Regions from separate parts of the Paenibacillus sp. CCS19 genome, predicted to be linked through region 2. Evidence: riboswitches for the same ligand, from Rfam matches in the RefSeq annotation. Region 2 holds a riboswitch; each other region holds the start of a gene.

Region 1 (10,014 bases), on a different contig from region 2:
GTCGATCACAACGAAGGCTCCCGTGTCGAGCAGCTTCAGCACCAATTCTCGCTCCACGGTCATGCCGGTCGGATTGTTCGGAGAACCAAGCATCCAGATTCCGGGACGATCATGGCCTGCTGCCGCTTCCAACACGCGCTTCGCGGATAAGCGGAACGATTCCTCTTCTAACATTGGAACTTTCACGATGCTTCCGCCATACTTGTGAGCGGCATCTGTATATTCACCGAAGCACGGAACAGCGAGCCCAACGCCTTGATTCGGCCGCAGCGCACGGATCGCCAGATCGATGAGCTCAGCTGCACCGTTGCCGCATAAGACATTGTCCGAGCCTATCCCATGCCTCGCTGCAAGCTTGCTTCGGAGCCCGCGAACAGCGGGATCCGGATATTGATCGAGTTCACGCCACTTAGTCTCCAGCACTTGCTGGACAACTGGTGGCGGCCCGAACGGGTTCATATTCGAGCTGAAATCGACGAACTGGTCTGCAGCGATGCCGAACAAACCTGCAGCCGTCACTAGATCGCCGCCATGTCCATATCGCTCCAACATTCGATCCACTCCCTGCGACATTCTTAAGTACAAATGGCATTCGGATTACTGTTCAGTCTAGAACAGCCACACTTTGCTTAATACGCAGACCGCGACTAGACAAGCCGCCTCCGCCGCTTCATTCATGGCGCCATACGTATCACCGGTCAAACCGCCTAGCTTGCCGTTCAACCATACAGCCAAAGCAGTCCCCGTCAGTGCTGCAGCAGCAGCGATGACGATCATGGTTATCCACACTTTCGTTCCATCCAAACCAGCACTGCATAACAACAGAACTGATATCAAAGCTGCCGCAATCGCGGCCCCCAGCACATGACGAAGCTTCGCAGCGCGAAACATCGCTCCCATGCCGCCTTCTCTTGCATTCGGCCACATCGCGATCGCTGCCGTCATCCACCAACGGCTCCATACCGGTCCGATCGCCAGCATCATCCATGCAATAGACGAATCCGTCCGTTCGAACAGTGTGACGAGTGCCGCAAATTTAACGAGCAGCAGCACAACGGCCGCAATAACTCCCATCGCGCCGACTCGACTGTCCTTCATAATGTCGAGCATTTGCTCTCTCGGCCTGCCGCTCAGTACACCGTCCGCCGTATCCATCCAGCCGTCCAAATGCAGCCCGCCTGTCAACGCGATCCACCAGCCGAGCGCCAGCGCAGCAGCAAGCAATGGCATATTCAGCCAATCAAGCAGCGATGCGGCACCGCTCGTCAGCAGTCCGATAAGGCCGCCGGCTATAGGAAACGCAATCAAACTGCGTGCCAGTGTCGGCGGATCAAAAGGGACTTGAATCGGCAGCGGGATGCGCGTCAGCAACTGAACGGCTGCTGCCACTCCATTCCAGCTGTTTCTTATCGTACGGCCCACCATAACCCGATAACTCCTATCCATGTAAGCATCGTCGTCACATATAAAAGCCTAACGGTTCGCACAATATCACTCGCCGTTAGAGATCGCAGCGGCCAACCAAGCCGTGCTCGTTCGCTGTCCTGCCCGAAATAACGGTTTATGCCGCCAAGCTCAATCCCGAGCGCGCCTGCAGCCGCCGATTCGGGGATGCCGCTGTTCGGGCTGGGATGGCGTCTTGCAAACTTCAATACGGCTCGAATCGAACGCACCGCTGACATACCGGGAACAAGCATGGCCGACAGCGGCATCAACAGCGAACTAAGTCTCGCAGGGATATAGTTCAGCACGTCATCGAATCTCGCCGAGCACCATCCAAGATATCGATATTTCTCATTCCGATAACCAACCATCGAATCGAGCGTATTCGCAGCACGATACGCCATGGCGAGAGGCGCACCGCCAAGTAGAGCGAATAGAAGCGGGGACAAGAACGCGTCAACCGTATTCTCGGCAACGGTTTCCACCGCAGCTCTTGCCGCATCCGGTTCATCGATATGATCGGTGTCGCGGCTTACGATATAACCGACATATTTGCGCGCTTCCGGCAGGTTGCCTTCGATCAGCGGACGATAGACGAGCATAGCCGCATCCTTCAACCCTTTCACGGCGATGGTCGTCGAAATAAACCAAATGCTAACCGCGTAGCCCAGCCAGCGGTGAATCGCATCCGCAGCGACGACGATCAATACCATTGCAAACCAAGCTAATAACACAGTCGAAGCCGTTAATACGATTCCTCTCAGCTTAAGCACGGAAGGCTTAGCATCAGCATGAACGCCGCGGCGAAGCCGATTCTCCAGCCAGCGGATCCACTGGCCGATTCGAATGACCGGATGCGTCGGCCATTTCGGATCGCCGACGAGCAAATCGACGATAACCGCTGCCGCGCTCATCAGCAGCAGCTCGGGCCAGCTGTACACAATGCCGATCACAGGTCGTCCAGCGACACAGCGATCCGGCTTAAGTCAACCGGGATGCCGCTGACGACAAGAAACGTCCGATCGCATACTTCAGCGATTGTGCGATTCATTCGTCCCGCCGCATCGCGGAACGTCCGGCCGAGCGGATACGCCGGCACGATGCCGCTGCCAACCTCATTCGTGACAAGAAGCAGCGGATGACGATAGTCGGCAATCGCTTTAACTAATCGATCAACCTCCCTTTCCAGCCGCTCCACCGAATCGTGCTCATACGCGAGCAATGTATTCGTCAACCACAACGTTAGACAGTCCACAAGAACGACAAGCGGTTTGCTTCCGCCGCTGACCATTTCGTCTCCAAGATCGTTCAAAGCGCGCAGCCGTTCCGAAAGCGCCATCGTTTCTTCAATCGTATGCCATTGGAAGGCGCCTTCCTGACGTTGCTTCCGATGCCGCTCAATTCGCTCTTGCATCTCCTCATCGCCAATTGCTGCGGTTGCGACGTAGATCCCGCGATCTGCGAGCTTCGCTGCATATTGCTCAGCGAACGAGCTTTTGCCGCTGCGCGCGCCGCCTGTAATCAATGCTGCCATGCTGAATCCCCCTGTAATAGGCTACCCGCGTGATACACCAGCGCTGTCGAACGTCGCCATCTCACTCATAATCCGCTGTGCCGCCTCGATGAAGTGGAAGCACAACGCTGCGCCCGTTCCTTCGCCAAGCCTCATGGACAGATGAATAACCGGCGAAAGTCCGATATGTTGAAGGAGCTGACCATGCGCCCGCTCGTTCGACAAGTGGGAGCCGATCATATAGGGTACGGAATCCTTGCACAGCGATGCAGCAATAAGCGCTGCCGCCGAGGAAATGAATCCATCGATAACGACCGGACATCTGCGCGCTGCAGCGCCAATAATAACGCCTGCAAGACCCGCGATTTCGAGGCCGCCCACTTTGCTTAGCACATCGATTGGATCGGAAGCATCCGGCTGATTCGTCTCGATTGCACGACGAATGACCGCCATTTTGTGTTTAAGCCGCTCATCGTTAATGCCCGTTCCGCGTCCTGCAGCTTCCTCCGGAGACCCGCCCGTCAACACGGACAATACCGCAGAGCTCGCTGTTGTATTGCCGATGCCCATATCGCCCGTTGCGAACATCCGATAACCGTCCTGCCACAGCTGATCGACGACCTCTATTCCAACAAGAACAGCCTCAAGCGCGGTCTCTCGCGTCATCGCAGGACCTTGGGCCATATTGTTCGTACCGTGCATAAGCTTGCGGCTGATCAATTGCGGATGGCTCAGATCGGCATTGACGCCGATATCGACGCAGCGCACGTCTGCGCCAGCTTGTCTAGCCAGAACGTTAACCGCTGCGCCGCCTGACAGGAAGTTCAACACCATCTGCGGGGTTACTTCGGCCGGGAAGGCGCTTACGCCTTCTTCGCATACGCCATGGTCACCAGCCATGACGATAATGGCCTTGCGTGACAAGTCCGGATACAGCTCGCCTGTAATACCCGAAATCTGAGTTGCAATATCCTCGAGTTTGCCAAGACTGCCCGGCGGTTTGGTCAAGTTAAGCAAATGGTGCTCTGCGCGCAGCATAGCAGACTCGTCCAGCGGTTCGATGTTCCCGATTACTTCTGTCAGCCTGCTGTGCAATTGCAGTTCCTTGTCTAGATTTCCCGTCATGTTATTGCACTCTCCCGTTCGCTCTAATTTTAATGCTCATCGTCCGATCGGCTGCATGAATGGAACTTGATCCGATGAAGAATGTTTCTTCGCCCAATATCCTTCTCGATGCAGCACAATTTGCGGAGGACCGCCTTCTTCTGAGTAAATCACTTCCGCTTCCGCGTTGTACACATCGCGGACCAGCTCCTTCGTGATGACATCTCTCGGATTGCCGGAAGCATATAAGGCGCCCTCTTTCATAACGATCAACCGATCGCAATATAAGGACGCCAGATTCAAGTCATGAAGCACCGCCACTACGATCATGCCCCGCTCGCGCTGCCATTCCAGCACCGTCTCGAGCAGCTGCAGCTGATAGCCGATATCGAGGTAAGTGGTTGGTTCATCGAGCAACATGATCTGTGGATTCTGCACCATGATTTGGGCAAGAGCTGCACGCTGTCGTTCGCCGCCGCTCAATCGATCGAGTGAACGATGCTGGAGCTCGGCAAGCCCCATCCGCTCAAGCGCTGAATCGATCAGCGGAGTCGGATCGTCCGGCTCGTCGCCGAACCAGCCTTGGTACGCGAAGCGTCCCATAGCAACGGTATCACGCACAGAGAAGCCAACTGGAGGCAGACCGCCTTGCTGCAGGACTGCCATCGTTCTTGCCAGCATCTTGCGCGGGTATGCGCCGATCGGCTTCCCTTCCAGCAGAATGCTGCCGGAGGTAGGCTGTTCGGCACCGGACATGAGCCTAAGCAGCGATGTTTTGCCCGCGCCATTGGGCCCGATAATGCCATACATCCCCGGTTCCGAGAAGGAGAACGTCATCTGATTCACAACCGTCGAATGTTCAATTGCCAAGCTGACCCGCTTCGCTTCAATCATCCGTTATACGCCTCCTTTACCGCTTCCCAGCTTGTGACGATACAGCAGCAATGCGAAGAACGGAGCACCGACTAGTGCCGTTACGATGCCGAGTTGAATTTCCCGCGGCGATAATGCAATGCGTGCAACCGTATCTGCCCAGAGGACGAAGATGCCGCCGCCAATCGCGGACAACGGAATAAGTCGACGATAATCTGGACCGACAAGCAGCCGAAGCAGATGCGGCACTACTAGACCAACGAAACCAATAACGCCGGATACCGATACCGCAGCAGCGGTAAGCAATGTTGAACCGATCAACACGATGAGCTTCGTCCGCTCAACGTTGACGCCAAGGTGGGCCGCATGCCTCTCGCCGAATGCGAATAGGTTCAACCGATGCGCGTAGAGCGCAATGAGCGGCACGCCAATGATTAAGAATGGCAGCAGCATGTATACATGCTCCCAGCTTCTCAGCGCCAAGCTTCCCATGAGCCAGTATAATATCTGATTCACAACGCCTTCTGACATCGACACCATGAACGACACGAACGCGCCGAGGAATGATTGTATAATGACCCCTGCAAGAATAAGCGTTTCGAGCGCCATGGCTCCCTTCGAACGAGCAAGCGCAAACACAACGAACAACGTCAAAGCGCCGGTTACGAAAGCAACTAGCGGAATCGTCCATAAACCAATGAGCGATTGTAACCCGAAAAAAATAAGAAAAGCCGCGCCGACGGAGGAGCCGGACGCGACGCCCAGCGTATAAGGGTCAGCAAGCGGATTGCGCAGCACCCCTTGGAAGCCTGCGCCGGCTGTCGCCAGACAAGCGCCGACGAGCACCGCGAGGATGACGCGCGACAGCCGGATCTGCATCACGATCGCGACGTCACTGTCGGACCAATCGCCAAGCAGGTGGATACCGGTTATTTTGTAGATGAGAATGCCCCATACGTCTGACAGCGATAAGCCCGCTGAACCGATCGAAACTGCCAGACCGATAGAAACGACAAGAAGGAGCATGGCTGCTCCTCCATATAAGACTGATCGCAGTCTCATTCGTTATTGAAATCGTTCCGGGTGAATCGCCTTCGCGAGCGCCTGCAGTCCATCTGCAAGACGTGGGCCGACACGGGACAGCGGATCCTCCGGCACCTCGACGAGTCGGTTGTTCTTCACTGCGTCAATGACGTTCCAGCCTGGACGGGCTTTGATGCCTTCCAGAATAGCGTTCGGCTGCTCCGCTAATGCAGGATAAACGATGACTTGCGGGTTGCTCTTGACGATTTGCTCGGCATCGAATTCAAACCAGCCGTTATCCTGCGCAACGTTCTGACCGCCTGCCAGCGTCACCAGCTCATCCATAAACTCGCCTTTGCCGACCGTCCAGCCTGTCGAGAATTCGATGAATACGCTTGGTTTCTCGGCGCCGGCCAGCTTCGATTCGATATCGGCTTTCACTTGGCTCATATGGTCTGTAACTTCAGCAGCACCTTGCTGCTTGTCCGTCAGTACGCCGATGTTCTTGATTTTCTCGATGACGGCATCGTAGGTCTTCGGCTCTGTTGCATATACATTGAGCTTCAATGCGCGCAGCTGCTCGATCGCCTGAGCATTGGCCGTTACGGATGCAAGAATCAGATCCGGATTCAAAGCGGCTACCTTCTCGATGTTGGTCGTCATATCGCCAACCTTCTCGATTGCGCTTGCTTGCTCTGGGTAGTTGCTGTATTCGTCGACTCCGACCACGCTGTCACCGGCTCCGATTGAAAATGCAATCTCCGTCTCGCTTGGGGAAATCGTTACGATGCGAGTCGGTGCCTTCTCAAGCGTAATTTCCGTGCCGGAATCGTCCTTCAACGTCAGCGGATATACCGTTGCGCCTGGCTCCTCGGCTGCAGGCTCCGTCGTCTGGTCATTACTCTGCTCCGCGGACTGTTCCTGCTGCGAAGCGCTCGAAGTATCATTCGTCTTGCTGTCTTTGCTGCCGCATGCGGCGAGCAGCACAAGTACCATTACGATTGCAAGAAGACCTAGCTTCCTCCATTGTCGCAGCTGTGCTTGTTGCTTGTTCATGTCATCTCTTCCTTTCGATCATAGAAAAATAAAAAAGCATTCCCGACACAAGGGTCGGAAATGCTTCAGTCAACGCAGCCCTGCACCTGTCGCGAGCATCTAGTAGATGCACATCGCCAGCTGCTGCATTACGCCAATAAGCGAATATCCAACACCTTCCCTAACCCCACGTAGGTAGATGCATGACCGAGACAGGCAGGTATCCTGACTTGAAGCCCGAATCTGACGTCTTCCCAAGGTGATCCTCAGTGACACTTGTCAGTGCGGTTGCTTGGCTGCTGCTGCATGCCAAACGCTTCTTACAGTGGCGGGTCCGTGCCGGAATTACACCGGCTTCCCTATTGTGCTGTGCGGTTAGCGCAATGTTCGCTCCTCCGCTGAGCACCTGCTCGATTGCATATCCAATTGAATGAACGAAAGTAACTATATCATCGGACATGCGATTTGTCTATCCTTTCCTACTCCTATAAATGACTTATCGCTTCTTCCGTCGCAGCTGGAATCGAAGGATGATCGCATTGCCGACAACCGATAACGAGCTGAGCGCCATCGCCGTCCCAGCCATCCAAGGCTTCAACTGGCCAAGCGCCGCACTTGGTATAACGGCTGCGTTATAGACAAAAGCAAGCACTAGATTTTGCTTCACATTGCGCATCGTCAAACGGCTAATGCGGACCGTATCGGCAACGCCGGTCAGCCTGCCATGCAGCAAGGCAAGCTGACCCGCTCCCATCGCTGCATCAGCGCCCCCTCCGATCGCGAAGCCGACGTCTGCAGCGGCCAGCGCGGGGGCGTCATTCCATCCGTCGCCTACCATTGCGACCGCTCCGTATCGTTTCTGCAGCGAATGAATGAGCGCAACCTTCTGCTCGGGGCGAAGCGAAGCATGCGCTTCTCGGATTCGCAATCGCGTTGCAACGGCTGCTGCAGCTGCTTCGCGGTCGCCTGAGGCAAGCACAATGTGACGAATGCCTGCCTGTCGCAGCATCGCGATCGCTTCCCGCGCATCCGCACGAAGCGGATCCGCAAGCGCAATAGCCCCTTCGCAGCGGTTATCGACGGCGACATACCAGATCGTCTCGCCTTTGCGCTCATGCTCGACTGCGAAACGCCGAATTGAATCCGTCAAGCGCCAGCCATATTTGATCGCATAATCGTATCCGCCGACCGCAACTGTATATCCATCCAATTCAACCGACGATCCACCTTCCGTACGGCTCGCTCTATCACTGGTTGATGATGGTTGCGCTACGTATTGCGCAGACGATGCATTCGTAGACGATGCATGTGCAGCAGCCGCTCGAACCGCGGCAGCATAGGGATGAGAGGCATGTTCCTCCGCAGCCGCAGCCAGCCTCAGCAGCGATGCCGGATGCATCGTATCGGCGTGAACGGCTGTCACTTGCGCACGGCCCTCCGTGAGCGTCCCTGTCTTATCCAGCACAACCGCCTGCAGCTGCGCGGCTGTTTCCAAAGCATCCGCCTGCTTCAACACAATGCCCCGCTTCGCCGAGGCGATCGAAGCCGCCGCAAGCGATAACGGCGTGGCGAGGCCAAGCGCGCAAGGGCAAGCGGCTAACAGAACAGCCAGCGCTCGAATGAATGCCGCTTCTCCATCCCCTTTGGTCCACCAGAGAATGCTGATGACGAATGTTGCGATAGACAGACCAATCATGACGGGTACGAAAACACCGGAAATCGCATCCGCCTTGCGCTGAACGGACGTCTTCGATGCGAGCGCTTCTCGCATCATTGCATGAAGCCTCGACAACGCGGTCGTGGAACCGGCTGCCTTCACATATACGTGCGCTTCACCTCGCGCATTGATTGTACCGGCATACACGCGATCCCCGCGCTGCTTGGCGACAAGCCTGCTTTCTCCGGTCAGCAGCGATTCGTCTGCTTCCGCAGAATGAGATTGAAGCACGCCATCTGCGGGGAACGGCTGGCCCGGTTCAACGATCACTTCATCCCCGGCTTTCAACTGCGCCGATGCAAGCTCTTCCCGCTGTCCATCTCGCAGAATTGTCGCCATCGCAGGCTGAAGCTCACCTAGACTGCCTAGCTCTGAAGCGGTGCGGCCTGCCGCAGCGGCTTCTATCCATTTGCCCAACAGCACAGCCGTTATGACGACTGCCGATGTCTCGAAATAAAGCGCGCTGTCCGCACCTACCGGCAGTCCGCCGCCGCGAAATACCATGTAATGACTGTACAAATATGCGGCAGTCGTTCCTGTAGCCACGAGCACATCCATATTGGCGGCCTTCTGCCTCAGTGCATAGTAGGCGCCGTAATAGAACGGAGCAGCAGGAACCAGCTGGATGATTGTAGCAAGCCCAAGCTGCACCCAGCGGTTCATCAACAGTTCAGGGACGGGTATGAACGATAATGCCTCCATATGATGAGCCATCGGCAACAGCAGCGGAATGGTCATCAATACGGAGAGAATCAGTCTGAGCAAAAGCATCGTTCGTTCCTGCCGATCGAAAGCAGGCCGCTGTTCCGATGACGATTGAAAACCTAACCTCGTAATGACGCTGCCGATATCGTTAACGCTTAATCGCGATGGCTCGTAGACGATCCATGCCGAACGGGACGCATAGCTGACCGCTGCCTGCTTCACGCCGGGAAGGCGCCCTACGGCTTTCTCAATCCGCGTGGCACATGCCGTACAATGCATGCCGCCGATTCGAAGATCGACCGATATCGGATCGAATGACGCGGCATCGTTTGGATGAGATTCAGCGTCTGTTGGTACAAGCGGAGGGGTCATCATTGGCAAAGACATAGACGCATCACTCCTTCTTCGTCTCACACCATTGTATGTCCACTCCTTAAGAAGCATGTCTCATCTTATCCCTCGGCCGTTTAAGCATCTATCAACTCACTACTCCCTATACGCAAAGCAAAAGCCCGCCTCCACCTCGTCTATTCGGACGAGGGGAATGCGAGCTTCTAATGGATACATGTGCGCTTCCTATTACGCTTACGCGCCTGTTACC
Region 2 (10,014 bases):
AAGCAAGGTTCAGCAGCTGCTTCTGGCCGCCGGACAGCTCCGATACATCGCGATGGAACCAGGTCTGAATCCCGAAGAAGCTGGCCATCTCCGCTACCCGCAGACGCATCGTCTGCTGATCGAGCCCCAAGCTCTCAAGCCCGAATGCGAGCTCGTGCCACACTTTATCGGTAACGATCTGATTGTCTGGATTTTGGAGGACGAATCCTATATCGGATGCTTGCGTACGATGGTCCATATCACGGATCGGCTGGTCCTTATACAGAATTTCGCCGCTTCGCTCACCATGCGGCGTAAGCACCGACTTGAGATGACGCAGCAGCGTGCTCTTGCCGCAGCCGGATCGGCTGGCCCGCGTTACGAATTCCCCGCTTGCAATCGATAGATTCAATTGATTGAGCGCCTTCTTCTCCTGCTCGGGAAAAGCGAAGCTTAAGTCCTTGATACGATAGATTTCCATCTGAGTTCCTCCACGAGCGATAGTATTGCAGGCAGCTTGCACAGCAGCGCATACGCTGCATACACGATGCCACTGCACCAGGATTGCTCCTTCATATGAATCGACGGAAAATAACGAATGTTATTCTCGCCTGTTCCGGCACCGATAAGCACGATTACAACGAGCAGTGACATAATCATCAACATCATCCGATCACGCCGATCCATCCGATAGAGCGAGTAACTTGTTCGGCCTGGAAGACCATATCCTCTCGCTCGCATTGAATCTGCCGTCTCGATCGCATTCTCCATCGCCCATGACGTCATAATGGACAAGATGCGAATGCCATGACGAGCACGTTGGGCGATGCTGCCCTGCGTCACATCTCTGCCGATGCTGCGTTGAGCGACTGAGATGACGCGAATCTGATGCTTGAACCGCGGCACGAAACGAAGCACCATCGAGAAAATAAGCGATAACGAAGGTAGGATCCGGCCGAACAAATAAATAAACTTGTCAGAAGTCATCACCTTGTTATAGCAAGAAAACCAGATCATCACAGTGATCAACATGCAGGCAGATGCGATGCCGTATAGAATGGATTCGCGCGTTACTGGATTTCCGTCTCTCATATAGAACAAGATGGTCACGCCGGCGTGATTAAAGAGCGGGTTAGCAACTGCTAGAAGGATCAACATCGGCATCATATAGAGCAGGTTGAATCGAACCGCACTTCGTCCATTCAATACGATGGAATAAGTGATTGCGCTGACCAGCGCAATGCCTTGAAATATCGGATGCATGAAGAACATGCTGAACGCCAATACAGCTGCGAAATAGCAGAAGTTGACAATCGGGTGATACGTCGCGAAGGAATCTCTTCTCACTCTTCTCCCTCCGTCGCTGTCTGCCCGCCACCAATATCACGGCCGAGATCACAGGTGTACAGCCACTCGATGACATCGCCATCTTTCAACTGATAACGGCTGGCGCCATAGTTCGGAAACCATCCATTGACGCGATACATCCAGCCGCTAAGCTCACCGCAGTCGAACTCATAAATATTGTTAATGCCCTCAATATAATTGCTGTTATAGAGAGGCGTCATTTCGAATTCCATATGAATCTTGGCCTTCTTCATCTCTCGGAGCAGCACATCGAAGACGCTCTCTCCCTCATAGAATGTGACCTTCGTGGCTGGGAAAATGACGCCGTCGTCCGGCAGCACCTCCAGCTTATCCTTGTTGAATAGATCTAAGTGATCAAGAATCGTCTTGCACATGACCGATAAGGTAACCGTGTAGGACTTCTTCTTATCGACGTCCGTATTCTGCGGCTCGACCGGTTTCGGCTTGCCGGCAGGCACCGGTTCGGTTTGGTATTTGTCCTTGTCTGTATCTTTATCATCTTGACTTGGGCTTCCGGCTGTTGGATTGTCCTTGCCCTTGTCTCCAGTCGTTGTCTTGCTTGTCGCACTCGGCTTACTCTTATCCGGACCCTTCTCAGCGGCACCGGTGTCTTGCGTACTCGTTCCTTCTGGCTTACTTGTTGATGGAGTCTTCGTACCAGCAGCTTGCTCTGTCGTTATATTTGTTGGTACTTGCGAGGTATCCGTCTTCGTTATGTCTCGCTCGACGCTAGTGTCTGGATTCTGATCTGTTGTTGCAGCTGGTTCATCTTGCGAAACGTCATCTGTGGATGTTGAATTCGGATTGTCCGCTTGCGATGAATCCGGCGTTTCATCAGACGAGGCGGCTTCAAGCGATACCGATCCTATCGTATCTTTGATCGTTAGATCCGCGGTCGTTCCAGTCGTAGACTTATTGCTGGTGAACGAACCGTTCCCGCCATAGAAGTAAGCAACGGCTAGTACCATTACGATAACGACTAAAGTAAGCCATTTCTTCGCGGACAGCTTCATACGTGATGTACACCCCCAAATAACGAGGCAAGGGCATTCAGTATGCCCTTGCCTCTCTCGTGTTCACTGCATTCTATCCATGCGCTGAGATACATGCAACTTACTTTACATCCGTCATGTCATACAGACTTGTCTTGCCGCCGAGCAGTCGATCGTACGCGACCAGCGCGTACATCGCTTGATCCGCAGCCATCGGATCAGCCATGCCTGGCTGGGCGCCGCCGTTATCATTGCCGCCAGCCTTAATGTGATAGAAACCGCCTTCTGCGGCTGCGAAGCTCATGAGTGCATCAACGACAGAATGACCATTTTTCACGAAACGGGTATCGGTATGCGGGTTGATCCCCAAGCTCGTCAACGCGACGATAACCTGCGCTGCGCTCTCTACGTTGTTCGCATCGTTGCTTGCGAAACCGCCATCCGACTGCTGCTGTGCAGACAACCATGCGAGCGCCTTATTAACTGCGGCCTTAACGTCTGCGTTATCCGTGTAATAGGGTGCAAGCGCTTGAATCGCCATTCCCGTTACGTCTGCGTCCGCAGCCGTGGCGTTCTCTCCGAGAGCCCATCCCCCACCTGCAATCTGACGGTTTAGAATGAACCGGATGAGGCCTTCTCTTGTCGTCTGTGTGGATACACTCTTCACGATAGGGATCTCATACTGGTTGCTGTCTAATGCGATAAGGGCGAAGATCGGACCATTGATTCCTTGTTTGATCAACGTATCGAAGTCAGCCAGCTTCTCGAGCAGATTGTAGCCTGCAACATCGTCCACACTGCGGCCGAGAGCAGACAGCGCCAGAATGACGCGGTCATACTCGGTGTATTTGACACTGTGGAGGTTGCCCTCCTTTTCCTTCAGCGTCTTCTCTAGGTTTGCGTAATACGTGTTATACCAAGAAGCTGGCACTTTCTCGCCCGAACGTGCCAATCCCAGTACCGTCCATTCGCCGCCAAGAGTTGATACGGTAGGGTTCGTCACAGACTTGAGCAAGTATTGTGCGGTTCGTGCGATTTGCTTCTCGACCGCTTGCTTGTGAACTTCAACAGCAGGCAGTTCTTGCTCCGTACCGTCGGACTTGTAGTCATACGAACGCATCGCAACGACAAACGCCATCTCGCGTGTTACGGTTCCAGCTGGATCAAACTTGCTGCCTACGCCGTTCATCCATTGCAGCGCGAGACTAGTCTTCACAGCGGATTGTGCCCATGATGATACTTGGTTAATATCGTTAATATTTAATGTTGTTGATGAAGTTTCTCCTTCTTCAACACCAAACGCTCGAACGATCATGACGGCCATTTGTTCACGCGTAAGCGTATCATTCGGTTTGAACTCGCCGTTATAACCCGTAATGAAACCTGCCTTGTACGCTGCTTCTACATAAGGGCTGTACCATGCTGTCGGCTGGATATCCTTGAAGGAAGTCGTTGCTGACTGCTCTACCTCCAGCTTAAGCACCGCCGCCATCAGCTTCGTAAACTCCGCGCGCGTCACCGATCCTTTAGGGCTCAATTTGCCGCCGCTGCCTTGTACGAAGCCTTTCTGCACAGCATCCTCGATCGATTGCACAGCCCAAGCCGATACTTGTTTCGCATCGGAGAACAATGCGCTAAGCTCTACTTCCGTCGATGCTGCTTGTGTCGTGTACGTAACGAACGAAGTGAAGTGGTTCGTCTTAATGATCAGATCGTCGCCGACTAAGTAGGCGTAAGTGATGAGCTCTTTGCCTGCTGTTGCTTTCTTGCCTTCTTCATCCGAAGCGAACAGCTTGATTTGGGTGAACGATTGATTTTGAATAAAACCAGCTAGTTGTCCCTTCGCTCCCTTGATCGTAAGCGTCAGTGTGCGATCGAACGTATACGAGGAATCTGCCGCGCCCATGAGGAACGCATGCATAATGCTGTTAACCGTTGTGCCTTGTGCCTGTTGGCCATTGATAAGCTTAAGCAGATCTGCACGTGTTGGGTCGATGCCGGTAAACAGTTCTAGGCTCGACTGCCCCGATAAAATCTTCGTTCCCTGCTCAACGGAAAGGGTCAAATTGCCTTTGTTCGCCGTCAGTTGAGGAAGCCCGTCTGTCGACTCTTCCGTATTCAATACGATCTTATGCTGGACATCCGGGATGTTCAGCGTAATCGGCTGCGAAGCTTGTTCCTTGGTCGGCTTCAGCTCGTAATCCTTCTGAAGATCCTTCGGCACGTCAATAACAGCGCCTGGTTGAGTCGTTGATCCTGTGCCAGCACCTGCGCCCGTGCCCGTACCTGTGCCTGGCGTATAACAAGCACCTAGGTCGCAGCCGAGATCCTTCGTGTAGCGCCATGCAACGACATCATTTGCATGGAGAGTGTGGATACCCGCACTATGATTTGGGAAAATGCCGTTAACCGCGTACATCCAGCCGCTGTCCGGGCCGCGATCGAACTCGCTTAGGCCGTCAATGCCTTGCACATAGATCGCAGCGCCCGAGCCCTCATAACGAATCTTGCCCGGCAGCTCTCGCGCCAGAACCGTGAAAGCTGTATCGCCGGCTTGAAGCGCGACCTGCTTCGATGCAAGAATCGTTCCCTTCTGACTATCGCCGTTGACGGACAGCGTCACATAACTTGTGATCGATCCACCGTTGCCTGGGTTCGTCGTAGAAGCTGGCGCAATGACAAGCGGTTTCGTCGAACGAACAAGATTCGGTGCTTGATCAGTCACATAACCAGTTACTTCGACGGTGTACGTGCCAGCTTGCGCAAAGCCGCCGCTGAACGTCGCTATGCCCTCGTTATTTGTTGTGACAGTCGTGCCGCCAATCTTAACTTGCACATCTGCTGCAGCGGATTTGACGATCTCGCTGCTTTGAGCATCATTGTTCCATACGGAGGTGACCTGAGTCACCGCAACAGTGAAGGATTCCCCAGCTTTGGGTTCAGCTGGCGTTACTTGAATGGAATCGACCATCTGGGTGTCGGAACCGGTGTAATAAACGACAACTCGGTCATTCTTCTTCAGTTCAAACGCATCCATGCCAACGGATGGGAAAATCCATTTACCAGCGCGATAGATGTTGAACATCCAGCCATCATAGCCGCCGTATGTACCTGCTACGATATTGTTAATGGCGGATACGTATTTGCCGAACGATGAGTCCGTTACCGCAATTGGCACTTGTTTCTCTGACAGAAGGTTCTGGAGTGCCGCCAGTGCATTCGTGCCGCTTGCACTGCCTTCTGCGATCGGACCTTGCGGCCCTTCTACTTGGATGGATACCGTCAATAGCGGCTTGCCCATCTGGTACAAGCGTCCCTCTCCGCGCACGAACTTCTCGTATGCGGTAAGAGCTTGCTGAGCCTGCTCGGTTGCCATGGCGTCAGAAGCCGCTTGCGGGTCAATGACATGAGAGAATCCGCCATCCGATTGGTAAAAGCTGAACAGCTTATCCAGCAGCGTAATGCCATTCTTCGTAAATTTAGCGCTCGTCGGGTCAATACCGTTGGACGTCAGGGCGATAATCGCTTGCGATACGCTTTCGCTCGAATCGGTCCCCCATGACAAATATCCGCCGTTCGCCTGTTGATTCAAGGACAGCCATTCAACTGCTCGATCGCCTGCGGTCTTCACATCGGCTTGGCTCATGTAAGACGCGAGTGCGGTCAGTGTCATCGCCGTCACATCTGGATCGCTGGCGCCTGTGTTTAAGGCGAAGCCGCCATCCGCCTTCTGACGATCCAAGATCGCTTTCAACAGCTTCGTACGATCCCACTTCGCATCGCTAGGCGTTGTGTACTCACCGCTATCAAGAGCAATCAGTGCAAACACTAAACCATTCGTTCCTTGGTTCTCCATGATGTCGCTGTTGTAGATTCGTTCTACAAGATTCATGCCGTCGTAGTCAGCAGCATCTTGACGCAGCGCAGACAATGCGATTACAAGCCGCTCGTAATCCGTCACATAAGCATACTCAGGGGACTCTTTGATGAAAGCCAGCGAAGGAAGCGTTGATAGATAGCTGTCCGGCACCCTCAACCCTGCGCGGGCAATGGCTACCGCCTGCCATTCGGTGTCGGACCAGCTTGATCCAAGAATCCACTGCGCCGGCCAGCCATATGTTTGCGGCGTTCCGAAATCATACAGGCGATTGCCACCTGACTTGAACGCATTGTAGGCAAGAAGCGCCTGCAGCGCTTGCTCTGTCGCCATGCCGTTCGAAGCAGCCCCAGGCGTGTGCGAGAATGTTCCGTTCGCTAAGCGGAAGCTGAGCAGCTTCTGGACGAGGTTGACGCCATTTTTCGTAAAACGGTCAGTTGTTGGATCGATACCTTGCGAAGTAAGTCCAATGATCGCCTGAGCCACACTTTCGCTAGCATCCGCTCCCCATGAGAGGTAACCGCCATTTGCCTGCTGTTTGAGCGACAGCCACTCTACAGCTTTGCCGATCGCGGCCTGTGCATCTGCTTGGCCCGCATAAGGTGATAGAGCAGTCAGCGTCATGGCCGTGATATCTGGATCGCTGGCACCGCCGCCGAGCGCAAAGCCTCCATCTGCCTTCTGCAATGCAATAATGGCAGCGACGAGCTTCTCGCGAGTCCAGACCGCATCGGCTGGAACCGCGTATCTGCCACTGTCTAGTGCGATAAGCCCATATAGAGGACCATTCAGTCCCTGATTGGTCATTCTCGCATTGTTATAGATCTTCTCAATCAGATTGTATCCGGCGAACTTCGTCGCATCTTGATGCGCCGCCGTAAGACCGATTACCGTTCTCTCGTAGTCCGTCACCAGCGTGAAGGTACCTTTATTCGCAACAAGCGTCTTATATAGACCTGCTGCATAATTGCTAGGAAGCTTCTTCCCTGCCTTCGAAAGACCGACAGCCTGCCAGTCTCCGATCTTCGCAAGGCTGAGCATGCTTTGTGCAGCGCCTTCGATAGCCGTCTGAACTTCTGTAAGAAGTGGATCAGTCGTTGGAGAAGACACATCCGCCAGTTCGGTATTGCTCGATGTATCTTGCATAGACTCGGCTGCTGTACGCGAAGCTGGAACGGAATCCACTTCCGCATAAACTTGAAAAGCTTGCGTGAAGCTCGTAATGAACACCGCAATGACGAGCAGAAGCTTCAATGCCGCTCTCGCAGATGTTCGCCTTAATTTACTTGATAATTTCATCCTATAACGCTCCTCGTAACTAATTAGAATCCGTACAATTACCGATGTTCAAAAACGCAAAAAAGCCGCCCTCGAGGGCGGCTTAATAAAGGTCGAATGTGCATGCTGAAGCCAGCTGCACACTTCGAACCTATCAGATACATCATTTGTATCCGTTACGTCTTTCTTATTCTCACCCCCCGAAGAATAAAGAAAATTCACATAAAGGCAGGTCTCCTGGCTCATGATTCATCGCATCTCTATGCCTTCCCAGCGTCTAAACAACCAGTGGCTTCATATAGAGGTGCTCATCAATTACAGTGGCGGGACCGCGTCGGATTGTAACCGAACTTCCCTTTTAAGCAGACTTGCAAGCAAGGCTGCACCTTTACGGACTTTGTATTCAATTATTTATCCTGTTCATCATACAGACTATTGCATGGACTGTCTATGAAAAAGTTCACAAACATGGTCCCGAAACGACATGCGATTACATTTCAAAATAGCTGTCTCGCTCTATCTTGCACACGCGAAGCGCGTATTTCGAATACCAAGTCGACTTTCCTCGTTCCTGTGCGACACGATGCAGCGAATGCTCCTTCCAGTTACGGATCGCCTCCAAGGACTCCCAGTATGATACTGTAATTCCGAGTCTCTCTTCGTCGCGGTTGCTGCTCTCAACACCAAGAAATCCAGGTTGGCTCGAAGCAAGTTCAACCATCTTATCGGCCATCGCACCATAACCTAGGTCCCCGTCTGTCCGTTCGGATGTGAAAATCACCGCATAATACGGGGGTTGCGGCGTCTTTGCAATTCCGCTCATCGTATTCGTACCTCCTATGGATAGGTATAGAATGGTTGCACAGTACGCTTCGTACAACCTAACAAATCTACCATACGCTATCATCCTATGATAGACAAGCATCCAATAAGTGGTTTAACCTATCGCTTCAAATAAAGAAGAAATCCGTACTAATTATCAATGATAATTTCCCCTTCACCACTCGGTTCCTCGAAGCCGTTAATGAAGGTGGTTAGAAGCTCTTCCGTAATGGGAAAAGCAGCGTTCGCATCGAATCGCTCGCTGCGCACCTTAAGCCGTCGACGCAATTCGTCTGGAGGAACACGCAAGTAAAGCAGCCGCCAGCGTCCGCCGGCTTCTTCTATTAATTGCTTATATCGATCACGTTCACGACGATTCCAGAAGCTGGAGTCGACGATCACATGTTTCTTCGCTTGAATAAGTGCGATAAGTCGAGCAAACAGCCGTTGATGTGCGGCATCTAGCTTCGCTCGATACTGTTCAATCGGATAATCAACCCCGTACCGACCATAAGTCCGCCACACTTCCTCATCGATCGATAGTCGACTATAGCCCTGTTGTTCAGCTAACTGCTGCGACAGTGTAGTCTTCCCTGAACCAGCAATGCCGCACATTAGAATAACAACGGAATGATCGCCATCGCGCTCCCGATCGATAAGTTTCGCTAGATCAAGTGGTTCAGTCATGGTTGCTCGCTCCTTATTCATCCGAAATAGCCAGCTCTATCAGTTTATGGTCTATGATTGCAACTGCACCGATATCTGATGAATATGATATCGCTTACCGTCTGATTCGTCTCCTCGTACAGCTCCCTGCACACGCAATCCCTTGCTGATTCACCGGACTCGATTACGCCGCCGGGCAGCTCCCAGCTGCTGCGCCATTTGTTAAACATCATCAGCGATTTACCCTGGCATCTAACAACGATTAACGCATGCGTGAACGGTGCATCAAGCTCCCTAGTAGATAGCTCTGATTCGGATATCTTAATCAAATCCAGCAGTACATTGCCTTTGGCGTCCGTCACAATAGACATCGTATTTCCCTCCAGTTGCAAGAGTCGTTCTCGCGCTACTTTTAAACACGGATATCGCAGCAGCTCTGCTAGTCAGAATCTACACATTCTTATTTCGAATTTCGAGATGAACTTCCTCTGTTCGCACATCGATAAACTTTACGAGCAGCGAGATTTTGTTATCGGCATGCAGCCGTTCCCAGTAGTAATTGGCAGTGTCTTCGATGGAATCCCATAGCGGCACCTCGAAAGGCTCGCCTACGAACGGTTTCAGAACCCCGTTCTCTTCCGCACGGTACGTATGGATGCAATGTCCCATCCCTGATTTGAACGAGCTGTAATGATAGAATTGCCGCAAACATACTGCCGGATCATTATCATGCGTCTTCAGAATCGAGAGCGTATACGATTGGTTCGCAGTGTCGAGCATTGCAGAGATACGCGGCGTATAGTGCGGCGCATCAGGTTCGAACTCGCGTGTCATCAGCAGCTGTATGAACGTATTTCCTTGTTTGATGCCGTCATAGACGGTATCCGTCTGATCGCCATTGGTGACGATATGCATACCGTTCCAATCTCGTACTGGATAATAGATGATGAGCGACGGATCCTCCATCAGCGTTGGATCGAACGCCGAGTTCTTCACATGATTTCCTTCTCGCTCGAATACGCGGTTGCGGCT
Region 3 (10,014 bases), on a different contig from region 2:
TATTAGGAGGGAAGGTAGGAATTGTAAAATGGATTCAAAGGGAAGCTTCCCTCCTGTAAACGATAGAATGTTAGTCTATTCACTATAATTTTATTCTTTCAGGAGACTTGCCCCTAACAGGATTGGCAATCCTAGAAAAGAACTATATTACAAAGCCGGAACCAAGGAGGGACTTATGGGTAGAGTTGTGCATTTCGAGATTCATGTGGATGACATGGAGCGCGCGAAGAAGTTTTATGGGGAGATATTCGGGTGGACGTTCGAGGATTGGAGCGAGTATGCGGGTATGCCGTACTTCGGGGCCACGACAGGGGACGCCGAGGAGATGGGGATTAACGGCGCGCTGGTGAAGCGTCAAGGTCCCGCTCCACAGCCTGGGCAGCCGATGAATGGCTTCGCATGTACGTTAGGGGTAGCCGACTACGATTCCACCGAGTCGAAGATATTAGCGCTTGGCGGTACGCTGGCTTTACCGAAATACGCGCTGCCTGGCATGGCGTGGCAGGGGTATTACATCGACACGGAAGGCAACCTCTTCGGTATTCATCAGCCGGATTCGAATGCGAAGTAGACTTCATAAAGAAACACCCGCATCCAAGTCTGGATGCGGGTGTTTCTGCTTTATGCTTCCTATGCTTCGTATGCCCCTATCCGTTCTTGAGCAGCGCATCGGCCGCCGAAGGGACGAGACGCTTCATGAGCTTCAGCAGCTTGACCTTGCCGATTGGCACCTCGAGCCGATCGCGCCTGTATGCACGCCAGAACTGACGGGCTAGCTCACCTGGGGGAAGCTTCCTTCTCCCGCCTCTTCCCCGCGTCATCTCCGTGTCCACGAGCGGCGGAATGATCTCGAACACCCGAATGTTCGTCGATTCGAGCTGGTATCTTATTGACTGTGTGAAAAGATGGATTCCGGCCTTCGTCGCGCAATAGACGGGAGCACTCTTTTTCGGCGAAATAGCCAGTCCAGACGATACATTCACGATAGCAGCTTCCGCCCGAAGCGCGAGTATGGGCAGCAGCTTAGCCGTCAATCGGATTGGAGAAACGAGATTCAAACCAATCTCCTCGGAGATCCGCTCACCGATTCTGTCGTCTCGCGGGTCAAGAAACGACTCCTCGTATTGCATGCCCGCATTGTTCACGAGCACGCTTAAATCGGGATGCTCCGCGGTTAACCTCGCCGCTAAAGCTTCGGTCTCCTCCGTCGAACGCAAGTCACAGACATATACGACGATGCCAGGAAATTGTGCCCGCACCGCGTCCAGCTTGTTCCGATCTCGCCCTACGACGATTACTTTATTGCCCTCGCGAACGAATTGTTCCGTCAGCGCCAATCCGATCCCCGACGCCCCTCCTGTAATGAGCACCTTATGTCCAGCCGATTTCATCTACCCATTCCCCCTTCGACCTCTAATTCTAGAAGGGAGAGCGAGGATTCTCATTAACCTAAGTTAATCTGCGGCGAATTCGGCTGAGCGCGACAGGCGTGATGCCCAAGTAAGCAGCGATCTGATACTGCGGAATCCGGTTCTCCAAATGTTGATAGCGACCGAGGAATAGACGGTATCGCTCTTCCGCAGACAACATGAGCAGCTCCCGTTCACGCCTCTCCTTGCTTATGAACATGCCCTCGGCAATCTTACGTCCCAGCTTCTCCCAGCAAGCATGCCGATCGAACAACGTCTCGAAATTCCGGAACGGTACGACGAGCAGCTCGCTGTCCATCAGTGCTTGGATGGAGAAGTAAGCTGGCTCCTTCATCAGCAAGGAGCTGTATGCTGCAATAAACTCGTTCTTCCCGCAAAAGTTTTTGTTGTACTCGATGCCATCTGGAGTCGTGTAGTAAAGGCGGAACAAGCCGCTCAAGCAGAAGCCGATGTCTGCCGTCGGTTCTCCGATCAACACGAAATGGCTCTGTGCAGGTATTGTCTTACGCTCGATCAGTGTTCGGAAGACCACCCGCTCCTCGTCTGGAATCTCGACTAGCCTATCGAATGCGGATAATAAAAGTTCGATCTCTTCCTGCTGCGCCTTCATCTCTCCGATCACGCTCCTATTATTCGATGTATTCGCGGCAGGCTGTACGGTTTCCTTGGACCTGAACCAAGCGAGCTCCGTTAGAAACAACAAAAATGGCTGAGCAGATATCCCTCTGCCCAACCATTTTCACTTGCTAAACCTTATTCCGCAGATTGCTCCTGCTTCTGCTGCTGCTCGGCCAAACGTGCCTGCTTCTCCGCCAACTGCTTAGTCGACTGAGCGAGTATGCCATCTATCTCATCAATGGCTTTCTTAAGCTTAACTTCCCGTGAAATTTTGCTGCTCAAATCGTTCATCGATTGACTCAATTTCTGGTCGCGCTGAAGCTGTTTGATTTGGGCCAACATATGATCACGCTTCTTCTTATGTTCACGAACGAGCTTCTGAAGGTCAGCAATCTCTTTCTCTAGTCGAGTGATGATAGAACGGGTGAAGCTAATTGCCATTCGTGCACCTCTTTATCCCATAGTCCTGCATAGACATCATTCTACTACAGTTTGCACGATAAGCAATAAGCAGCGAAGCTTCCAGATAAACCGACAGTATCTCAATAAAGGGACACCGATTAAGGTGTTCCTTTATTGAGATACATTCGCTATGCCAAGTTATGCTCGATATGCCTCCAAAGCTGCACGCAACTCAGCCGGAATTTCCATATCGAGGAAGCACTTGGCAAGCGCTTGGCAAACTTATAGGTGACGTCCCCGCGCCTTCGCGCACGCCTCGACCCAGCGCTTCGCAAGCCAAGGCGCCGATCCGAAATGGATGTGGGTATAACCGGCGGCGAGGCTTCCGACAATAAAACCTTCCGGCGATTGGCCGAACATCCCCTTCGTCACATAAGCGTAAGGAAGCGGCTCCTCGACACAATCATTCGGCTCATAGACCGAATAGTGGAATTCGTGTCCTCTGGCCTGCTCTCCTGGGCCAATAAGAAAATTGCCCGGCGCGCCCGTAATTTCGCGGTAGCCCATTGCGGCGAGCTTGCTCTGCATTCGTACGCGCCCCGGAATGATGCCGATCATTGGATAACCGACTCCATCGCGCGCGATCATCTCCTCCGTCAGCACCATGAACCCGCCGCACTCTGCAATCGTCGGCAGCCCTCGGCGAATGGCTGAACGAATCGATTCCAGCGTCTCAACCTGCCGGGACAGCGCCTCCGCGAATTCCTCCGGAAAGCCTCCTCCGAGATACAGCCCGTCTGCATCCGGCGGCACCAATTCGCCTCGCAGCGGCGAGAAAGGAACGATATCCGCGCCGTAGTGCGACAGCAGCTCGAAGTTCTCCGGATAATAGAAGCTGAACGCTTCGTCTCTCGCTACTGCAATCTTCACCTTGGGCGAGATGGGATCCCCTGCAAACAGGGAGCTACCATGTATATGTATTGCCGCGCTCGCACTCTCCTTAACGGTCCCCATCGCCTTCAGCAGCCGGTCCAGCTCGAATCCGCTTTTAACCCGCTCCGCCAGCAGCTCGAAGAATGGAGACAACTCCCCTCTCTCGATGGACGGCACCAAGCCCAAATGTCGCTCCGGCAGAACAAGCTGGTCGCCATGCTCAAGGTATCCGACAACCGGAATGCCGCACGCCTGCTCGACTGCCTTCTGAATCATTTCAAAATGCCCGCGGCTGCCGACCTTGTTCGCTACAACGCCAGCAATTCGAACATCGGGATCGAAGCTCTGAAAACCTTTCACAATGGCTGCCGCACTCCTTGCCATGCCGCTGCAGTCGACGACCAGCAGCACCGGACTGTCGATCAGCTTGGCAATGTCCGCCGTGCTCCCCTCATTGCTGAGCGGGTCCTTCCCATCGAACATTCCCATTACGCCTTCAACGATGGCGATATCCGCCCCGCGAGCGCCTCTCTCGAACAGCTCGCGAGCAGCGGCCGACGCGCACATCCAGCTGTCCAAGTTGCGAGAAGGCCTGCCTGTTGCAGCCGTATGATAAGTCGGATCGATGTAATCCGGACCGCATTTGAAGCCCTGCACGGCATAACCTAAGCTCTGGTACGCTGCCATCAATCCGATGGCGACCGTCGTCTTGCCCTCTCCGCTTCCGGGTCCCGCTATAACAATCGACCGTGTCATGCCAGCCACTCCTCCAGCTTCGCTTCGTCATATGCGGGATAGTGATCGGGGTGCAGCGCAGCAGCCAGTTTGCTAAGCCCGGCGACTAATCGCGGCGATGGTCGGCAATACAGCGGCTCCTCCATGACCAGCACGTTGCTGTCTCGAACAGCACGAAGCTCCGACCCTCCCAAACGGCTGCTAACGGTATTCGGCTTAACGAGATGCTGCTGTATGCCGACCCAAGCAAGCAGGATATAATCGGGATCACGACCGACAACATCCTCCCAATCGGTCTGCACGCTCGCCCTCTCATCATCGGCAAATACATTGACCGCGCCCGCCAGCTCGCTAATTTCAGTCAACCAATTGGCGCCGCCTGGCGTAAAGACCGGCTTCGGCCACCATTCCCAATATAACCTCGGCCTCTCTGTCACCGCCCGGCTTATTTCGCGATATTGATCCAGCATATGCTCATACCGTTCTCGTGCCGCAGTAGCATGCGCCAGCGTATCCGTTGCAGCGCCTACAGTCAGCATATTGCTGCCGATATCGGCCAAGCTGTTTGGATCAAGGACAATATACGGAAGCTTCCGCTCCTCCAGGCGTTCGATATTTCGTTCCATGCCTGGAACGCTCAGCGACGCGACGACCAGATCCGGCCGAAGCGCCTCCAGCGCGTCCATATCGATATCCATATCCGAGCCCAGCCGAGGAACGTTGTTCAGCGTCTGCGGCCAATCCGAATATTTATCGACGCCAACAATCCGATCAGCTAAGCCGACGAATGCGAGCAGTTCTGTATTGCTTGGACACAGCGATGCGATTCTCATGGCTCCAGACCTCATTTTTCTTTAAAATTCGATGCCGCGAACAGCCGGCACGCCTTCATCATAATAATGCTTATGCGGCTTCATCTCCGTTACGAGATCGGCAGCCGCCAATACCTCCGGCTGCGCATCGCGCCCGGTCAGCACGAGATGCAGCCCTTGCGGACGGCGCTGAATCGTCTCCAACACGTCTCCAAGCGGCAGTACATCGTCAATCGGGAAACGGTCGATCGCGAGCGCATTGTTGATCTCATCCAGTACGACAAGCCCATGCTCTCCAGAAAGAATCCGTTCCTTCGCATAAGCCCACGCCTTCGCCAGCGCCTCGCGATGCTCCTCCGGCGTCTTTAGCCAGGTAAAGCCGACGCCCATCTGATGAATCGGAATATCCAGCTTGTCGAGCATGATCGCCTCGCCATACGAACGTTCCGGCGATTTAATGAACTGAATGATCAATGGCTTTAATCCTCGTCCTGCGGCACGAATTGCCACGCCGATCGCTGCCGTCGTTTTTCCTTTGCCATCGCCAGTATAGACAAGCACCAACCCTCGTTCCTTGCTAGGCTTGCTTGCTTCCGTCATCTCGTTCATTGCTATTTCCCTCCGTTCATGATCTTGTAAATCGCCGCCATATCGACATGCTTGCGAACATGGTCGGCCAGTCGATCGAAGCTCATCTCCCGCAGACGGCCGAACGGGGTTTCTTCTTCGGACAACGGCAGTCCCTTGCTATGACGCGCTTCGTTCAGCCAATTATGGCGAAACTGATCATTGTGAAAAATATGATGGATATACGTACCCCATAGGAGGCAGTCATATGATATGGCTCCATCCAGATGATACGAAGTTGACTCTTCATTCAAGCGGCTTGACCGGATGCGGAAAGGCTGCATGACTGGATCCGTGAAGGTCGTCCGACCCATATGAATTTCATACCCTTCCACCGTTATCGCTTCGTTCAGACCTGCCCCGAACGTTCCTGTCACCCGCTCCGTCGTCTTCTCCTTCGCGAATACCGTCTCCATTGGGAAGATGGCCAGTCCCGCCAGCTCCGGAACGTTCGATTCAACGCCGTCGGGGTCGAGCAGCCGTTGGCCCATCATCTGGTAGCCCCCGCAGATGCCTACCGCTCTGCCGCCCTCTCGGATGTGTTTAAGCAGCAGTGCTTCAAGGCCTGATTCTCTTAGGAACAGTAAATCCTCCACTGTGTTTTTGCTTCCGGGTATAATGACGATGTCCGGCTCTCCCCACTCGCGTGCATGACGCACATAACGAAGGACGACGCCGGGCTCATGCTGCAGCGGGTCAAAATCGGTGAAATTCGAGATGCGAGGCAGCCGTATCACGACAATATCCAGCTCATCGCTCGAGGTCGCACGCGCACGGTAGCCTCGGGCGTCCAGCGATGCCCCATCCTCGTCTTCCAGCTGCAGCCCGCCGAGATAGGGTACGACGCCAAGCACCGGCTTGCCGATTCGCTGCTCCAGCCAATCTACGCCGGGCGTCAACAGCGAGACATCCCCGCGGAATTTGTTAATAATAATGCCTTTCACGCGGTCCCGTTCTTCCGGCTCCAATATTTCCATCGTGCCGACGATCGCTGCGAATACGCCCCCACGATCAATGTCGGCAACCAGCAGCACCGGAGCGTCTGCCCAACTTGCCAGCCGCATATTGACAATGTCTCGATCCTTCAGGTTCACTTCCGCCGGACTGCCGGCTCCTTCGATCACGACAATGTCATGATCATCACGGAGACGGGCAAGCGCCTCCCTCACGATGGCCCCTGCCTTGGGAAGGTAGTGCTCCCGATAATCCCGTGCGGCCATATCCATCAGCGGTTTGCCATGCACGACAACCTGCGATACCATGTCCTTCGTTGGCTTCAGCAGGATCGGGTTCATATCGGTCGTCGCCGCAATGCCGCAAGCATCCGCCTGCATTCCCTGCGCTCTGCCGATCTCTCGGCCATCAGGCGTCACATAAGAGTTGAGCGACATGTTCTGCGACTTGAAAGGGGCCACCTTCCTGCCGTCTTGCTTGAAGATACGACACAGCGCTGTCGCAAGCAGACTCTTGCCGACATCGGACGCCGTACCCTGCAGCATGATCGTTGCGGCGGGATGCCGCGAGTCTGTCCCTTCGGTCTCGTACGACACTTTAGTATTGAAGCAGTCCGACATCATGAATTCCCTCCTAAAGTGAAAGAAAGAGGAGCACAATCTCGGCTCCTCCTCTGCATCTACCATTGATCGCTTGTTATTTGACCGCTCCAGGATAAAGCGCGTTCGAGATTGCAAGCAGACCTTGCGTAATCCGCGGGCCTGGACGGGACAGCAAATTGCCGTCAACGCCGATTACCTGCTTGTCTTTCACCGCTTTAATCTGGTCCCAACCCGTGCGGCTGTAGATCAACTGATCGATCGTTTTGCCGCTGTCGTTGTCCATTCCGTCCAGCGTATACATAATAACGTCCGGGTTGTCGGCGACGATTCGCTCCTCATTGATCTGATACCAGCCTGCCACATCCGACGCGATATTGATGCCGCCTGCCAGCGTGATGAGTTCATCCATGAACTCGCCGCTGCCGACCGTCCAGCCCGGCGAGAACTCGATGTACATTTTCTTCTTATCCTTAACGGTCGCCGCCGCATCCTTCACCTTCTGGATGTCCGCATTCATCTGTCCGACCAGCGCTTCCGCTTCCGGCTGTTTATCCGTGATTTGACCCAATAACAGAATCTCGCTCAGCACATCGTCCACCGATTTCGGATTCGACGCGAACACCTTCAGACCAAGCGAGTTCAGATGCTCGAGCGCCTCTTCGCTGATCGAGATGCCGGACACGACAAGGTCAGATCCCGCAGCGACGATCGCTTCTGCATTAGGCTCGACTACGCCGCCGACTTTTGTTTTGCTCTTCGCCTCCTCCGGATAGTCATCGTAGTCCGATACGCCTACGATCCGGTCGTTCAAGCCGAGCGCGAACAACATTTCCGTCTCTGCCGGCGAAGTCGATACAATTTTCTCAGGCGCTTTCTCGAACGTGATTTCTTTGCCCGATGCGTCCTTCACCGTAAGCGGATAGACCGTGCTCTTGGCTTGCTCTGTCTGTTCTTGTGAAGTTTCTGACGTCGCGTTCGAAACCGCATCCGCGTTCCCTTTGGTTTCCGTGCTCTTGTCCGCTCCGCATGCCGCCAACATCACAGCTAGCATAGCTGACATCAAAACTAGTAAAATACGTTGCATTCTTCTCTTCCCCTTACCGATTGTAATGGCGAGAATGCGCACAGTCCGATCCATTTTCATGAAAGGCCATACAACGAAAAAAACCTTGTCTCCATAAGGAAACAAGGCGATACAAATCAGGAAAATAAACAAGCAAACAGACAAAAGCGTCTGCCCTGATCGACCGATCCTTTCCGCGAAGGAGCTTCATTGGCGTACCGATTAGGCAGGTCTCCTGGCTTACGGGTTCATGACTTCCTCGCCTTCCCATTCGATAACGAACAGTGGCACTTCGAGGTCGTCCCCGTATTACAGTGGCGGGACCGCACCGGATTTGCACCGGTTTCCCTTTTAACCCTGCGCAGTCCCCTTGAGCGCTAACAGCTCTTGAAGACCGACAAGGCACCTAATGGCATAAAAATATGATGGTTTTACGCAAAATCTCCCACTCATTATAACCGAGACTTGCGCAACTGGGAAGGCGGTTCGGCCGATTGACAAGCAATTGTAACATGCCGGTCCAAATTCATATTCTCTTCTCCTATCGAACTAAAGCGACGACATCATCTTCTATTAAATACCATACAGCTAGAGCGTCATCGCCTGCCCATATCGAGCTAGGAAAGCTTCCTTCTCCTTATAATCGGGCATAATGCTCCCAATGAGCCGCCAGAAGGAGCGGTCGTGATTCATATGCTTGAGATGGCATAGCTCATGCACGATGACATAGTCGATCACATCGACCGGAGCCATGGCTAGACGATAGTTGAACGTTAGCTGTTTACTCGAGCTGCAGCTGCCCCATTTGGTCGCCGACTCGACGATTTCGATCGATTTGGGCATCAGCTTCAACTGTCGCTGGTATCCCGTAATTCGTTCCAGAACAACCTTCTTGCAGCTGGCAAAATAAAACTTCCTTAGCCGCAGTCGAAGCTCCTCCTCGCTTGCTGCCGCTGTATCAATCAGTTCATCGAGCGTGTAATAGCGGCCGAGGTGAAGGAATTTGCCATGATCCTCATACTCTCGGATATGCGACACATCGCGCGCCCGCTCGATTGCATCAAGCTGCGCCGCGATCTGCTTCCCATATTGCTGCACGGCGCGCACGATCAGCTCTTCGCTGGTGCCGTTCGGCGCCTTCACGGTAACCAATCCCGTCGGGTCGACATGGATGGATAACTTGTTCCGCTGTCCATAGGACACGTGGAATTGTATGATTCGTTCATCTTGTTGAATATGCATAGGCCCTATTATAGCGCAAAAGCTGCGACGACGGGTAGCGGCTGTGCGTGCAGTAGAAATCCGTCTACCGATGCAGCCTCCGTGCCAATCAATCTGACGAGGACGAAGACGATGCAGCTACTACAGATGCCGTTGCCGCCGCCGTCATTGCCGCCTCCTGAGCGATCAGAATGTTCGTCAAGCTCGTGCTGAGCGTCGTAAACGAGACACGGCTGGACAGCTCTTGCACATGCTGATACGCGACCAAAGCAGTGCAGTAGAGCAGAAGCTCGGGTTCTGTGACGGACCATCTGCCGAACCCCTTCTGCGTCCGCAGCCATTCGAACGTTTGCACCAGATTCTCGACAAGCTCGCCATCCTCACTAGGAAGCAGCGCCAGTACACCTATGGACGACAACGTATCTGATCGATCCATCTTGATTCCCCTGGAACGAAAAGCATCTTTCAGCCTCAGCACCCGCGCTGCCGGCTCCTCATCTCCCGCTCCTAGCACCAGCACCTGGGTTAAGGCTTGCAAGGCATTGCCTCGGCGCAGCTCAGATTTCAATTCGGTGTAGAACTGCTCCATTCGAGCGGTTCCCGCTTCGACCTCAATA

The links. A riboswitch is a leader RNA that binds a small molecule or an ion and turns the genes downstream of it on or off. The one in region 2 is predicted to bind cobalamin.
Region 1: linked by a shared signal. The riboswitch ahead of SBI19_RS27650 (ABC transporter substrate-binding protein) and the one ahead of SBI19_RS02005 (S-layer homology domain-containing protein) in region 2 are both predicted to bind cobalamin.
Region 3: linked by a shared signal. The riboswitch ahead of SBI19_RS11630 (ABC transporter substrate-binding protein) and the one ahead of SBI19_RS02005 (S-layer homology domain-containing protein) in region 2 are both predicted to bind cobalamin.

The regions. Positions count from the first base shown of each region.
Region 1 covers NZ_BTCK01000067.1:8,381-18,394, forward strand. The annotation lists gene cobD (threonine-phosphate decarboxylase CobD) at 1-552, opposite strand, end outside; gene cobS (adenosylcobinamide-GDP ribazoletransferase) at 610-1,425, opposite strand; gene cbiB (adenosylcobinamide-phosphate synthase CbiB) at 1,407-2,357, opposite strand; gene cobU (bifunctional adenosylcobinamide kinase/adenosylcobinamide-phosphate guanylyltransferase) at 2,393-2,977, opposite strand; gene cobT (nicotinate-nucleotide--dimethylbenzimidazole phosphoribosyltransferase) at 2,999-4,081, opposite strand; gene SBI19_RS27640 (ABC transporter ATP-binding protein) at 4,118-4,954, opposite strand; gene SBI19_RS27645 (FecCD family ABC transporter permease) at 4,958-5,995, opposite strand; gene SBI19_RS27650 (ABC transporter substrate-binding protein) at 5,999-7,012, opposite strand; cobalamin riboswitch at 7,190-7,416, opposite strand; gene SBI19_RS27655 (heavy metal translocating P-type ATPase) at 7,488-9,800, opposite strand; gene SBI19_RS27660 (rhodanese-like domain-containing protein) at 9,999-10,014, opposite strand, start outside.
Region 2 covers NZ_BTCK01000001.1:414,922-424,935, reverse strand. The annotation lists gene SBI19_RS02020 (ABC transporter ATP-binding protein) at 1-460, opposite strand, end outside; gene SBI19_RS02015 (energy-coupling factor transporter transmembrane component T) at 433-1,326, opposite strand; gene SBI19_RS02010 (DUF4430 domain-containing protein) at 1,323-2,360, opposite strand; gene SBI19_RS02005 (S-layer homology domain-containing protein) at 2,461-7,515, opposite strand; cobalamin riboswitch at 7,705-7,899, opposite strand; gene SBI19_RS02000 (antibiotic biosynthesis monooxygenase family protein) at 7,985-8,317, opposite strand; gene SBI19_RS01995 (P-loop nucleotide/nucleoside kinase family protein) at 8,467-9,003, opposite strand; gene SBI19_RS01990 (NUDIX domain-containing protein) at 9,048-9,353, opposite strand; gene SBI19_RS01985 (IMP cyclohydrolase) at 9,433-10,014, opposite strand, start outside.
Region 3 covers NZ_BTCK01000013.1:90,611-100,624, reverse strand. The annotation lists gene SBI19_RS11670 (VOC family protein) at 176-571, shown strand; gene SBI19_RS11665 (SDR family oxidoreductase) at 648-1,391, opposite strand; gene SBI19_RS11660 (Crp/Fnr family transcriptional regulator) at 1,450-2,052, opposite strand; gene SBI19_RS11655 (hypothetical protein) at 2,184-2,489, opposite strand; gene SBI19_RS11650 (cobyrinic acid a,c-diamide synthase CobB) at 2,733-4,139, opposite strand; gene SBI19_RS11645 (cobalamin-binding protein) at 4,136-4,951, opposite strand; gene SBI19_RS11640 (cob(I)yrinic acid a,c-diamide adenosyltransferase) at 4,973-5,530, opposite strand; gene SBI19_RS11635 (cobyric acid synthase) at 5,542-7,134, opposite strand; gene SBI19_RS11630 (ABC transporter substrate-binding protein) at 7,208-8,197, opposite strand; cobalamin riboswitch at 8,385-8,601, opposite strand; gene SBI19_RS11625 (M48 family metallopeptidase) at 8,765-9,418, opposite strand; gene SBI19_RS11620 (DUF4003 family protein) at 9,507-10,014, opposite strand, start outside.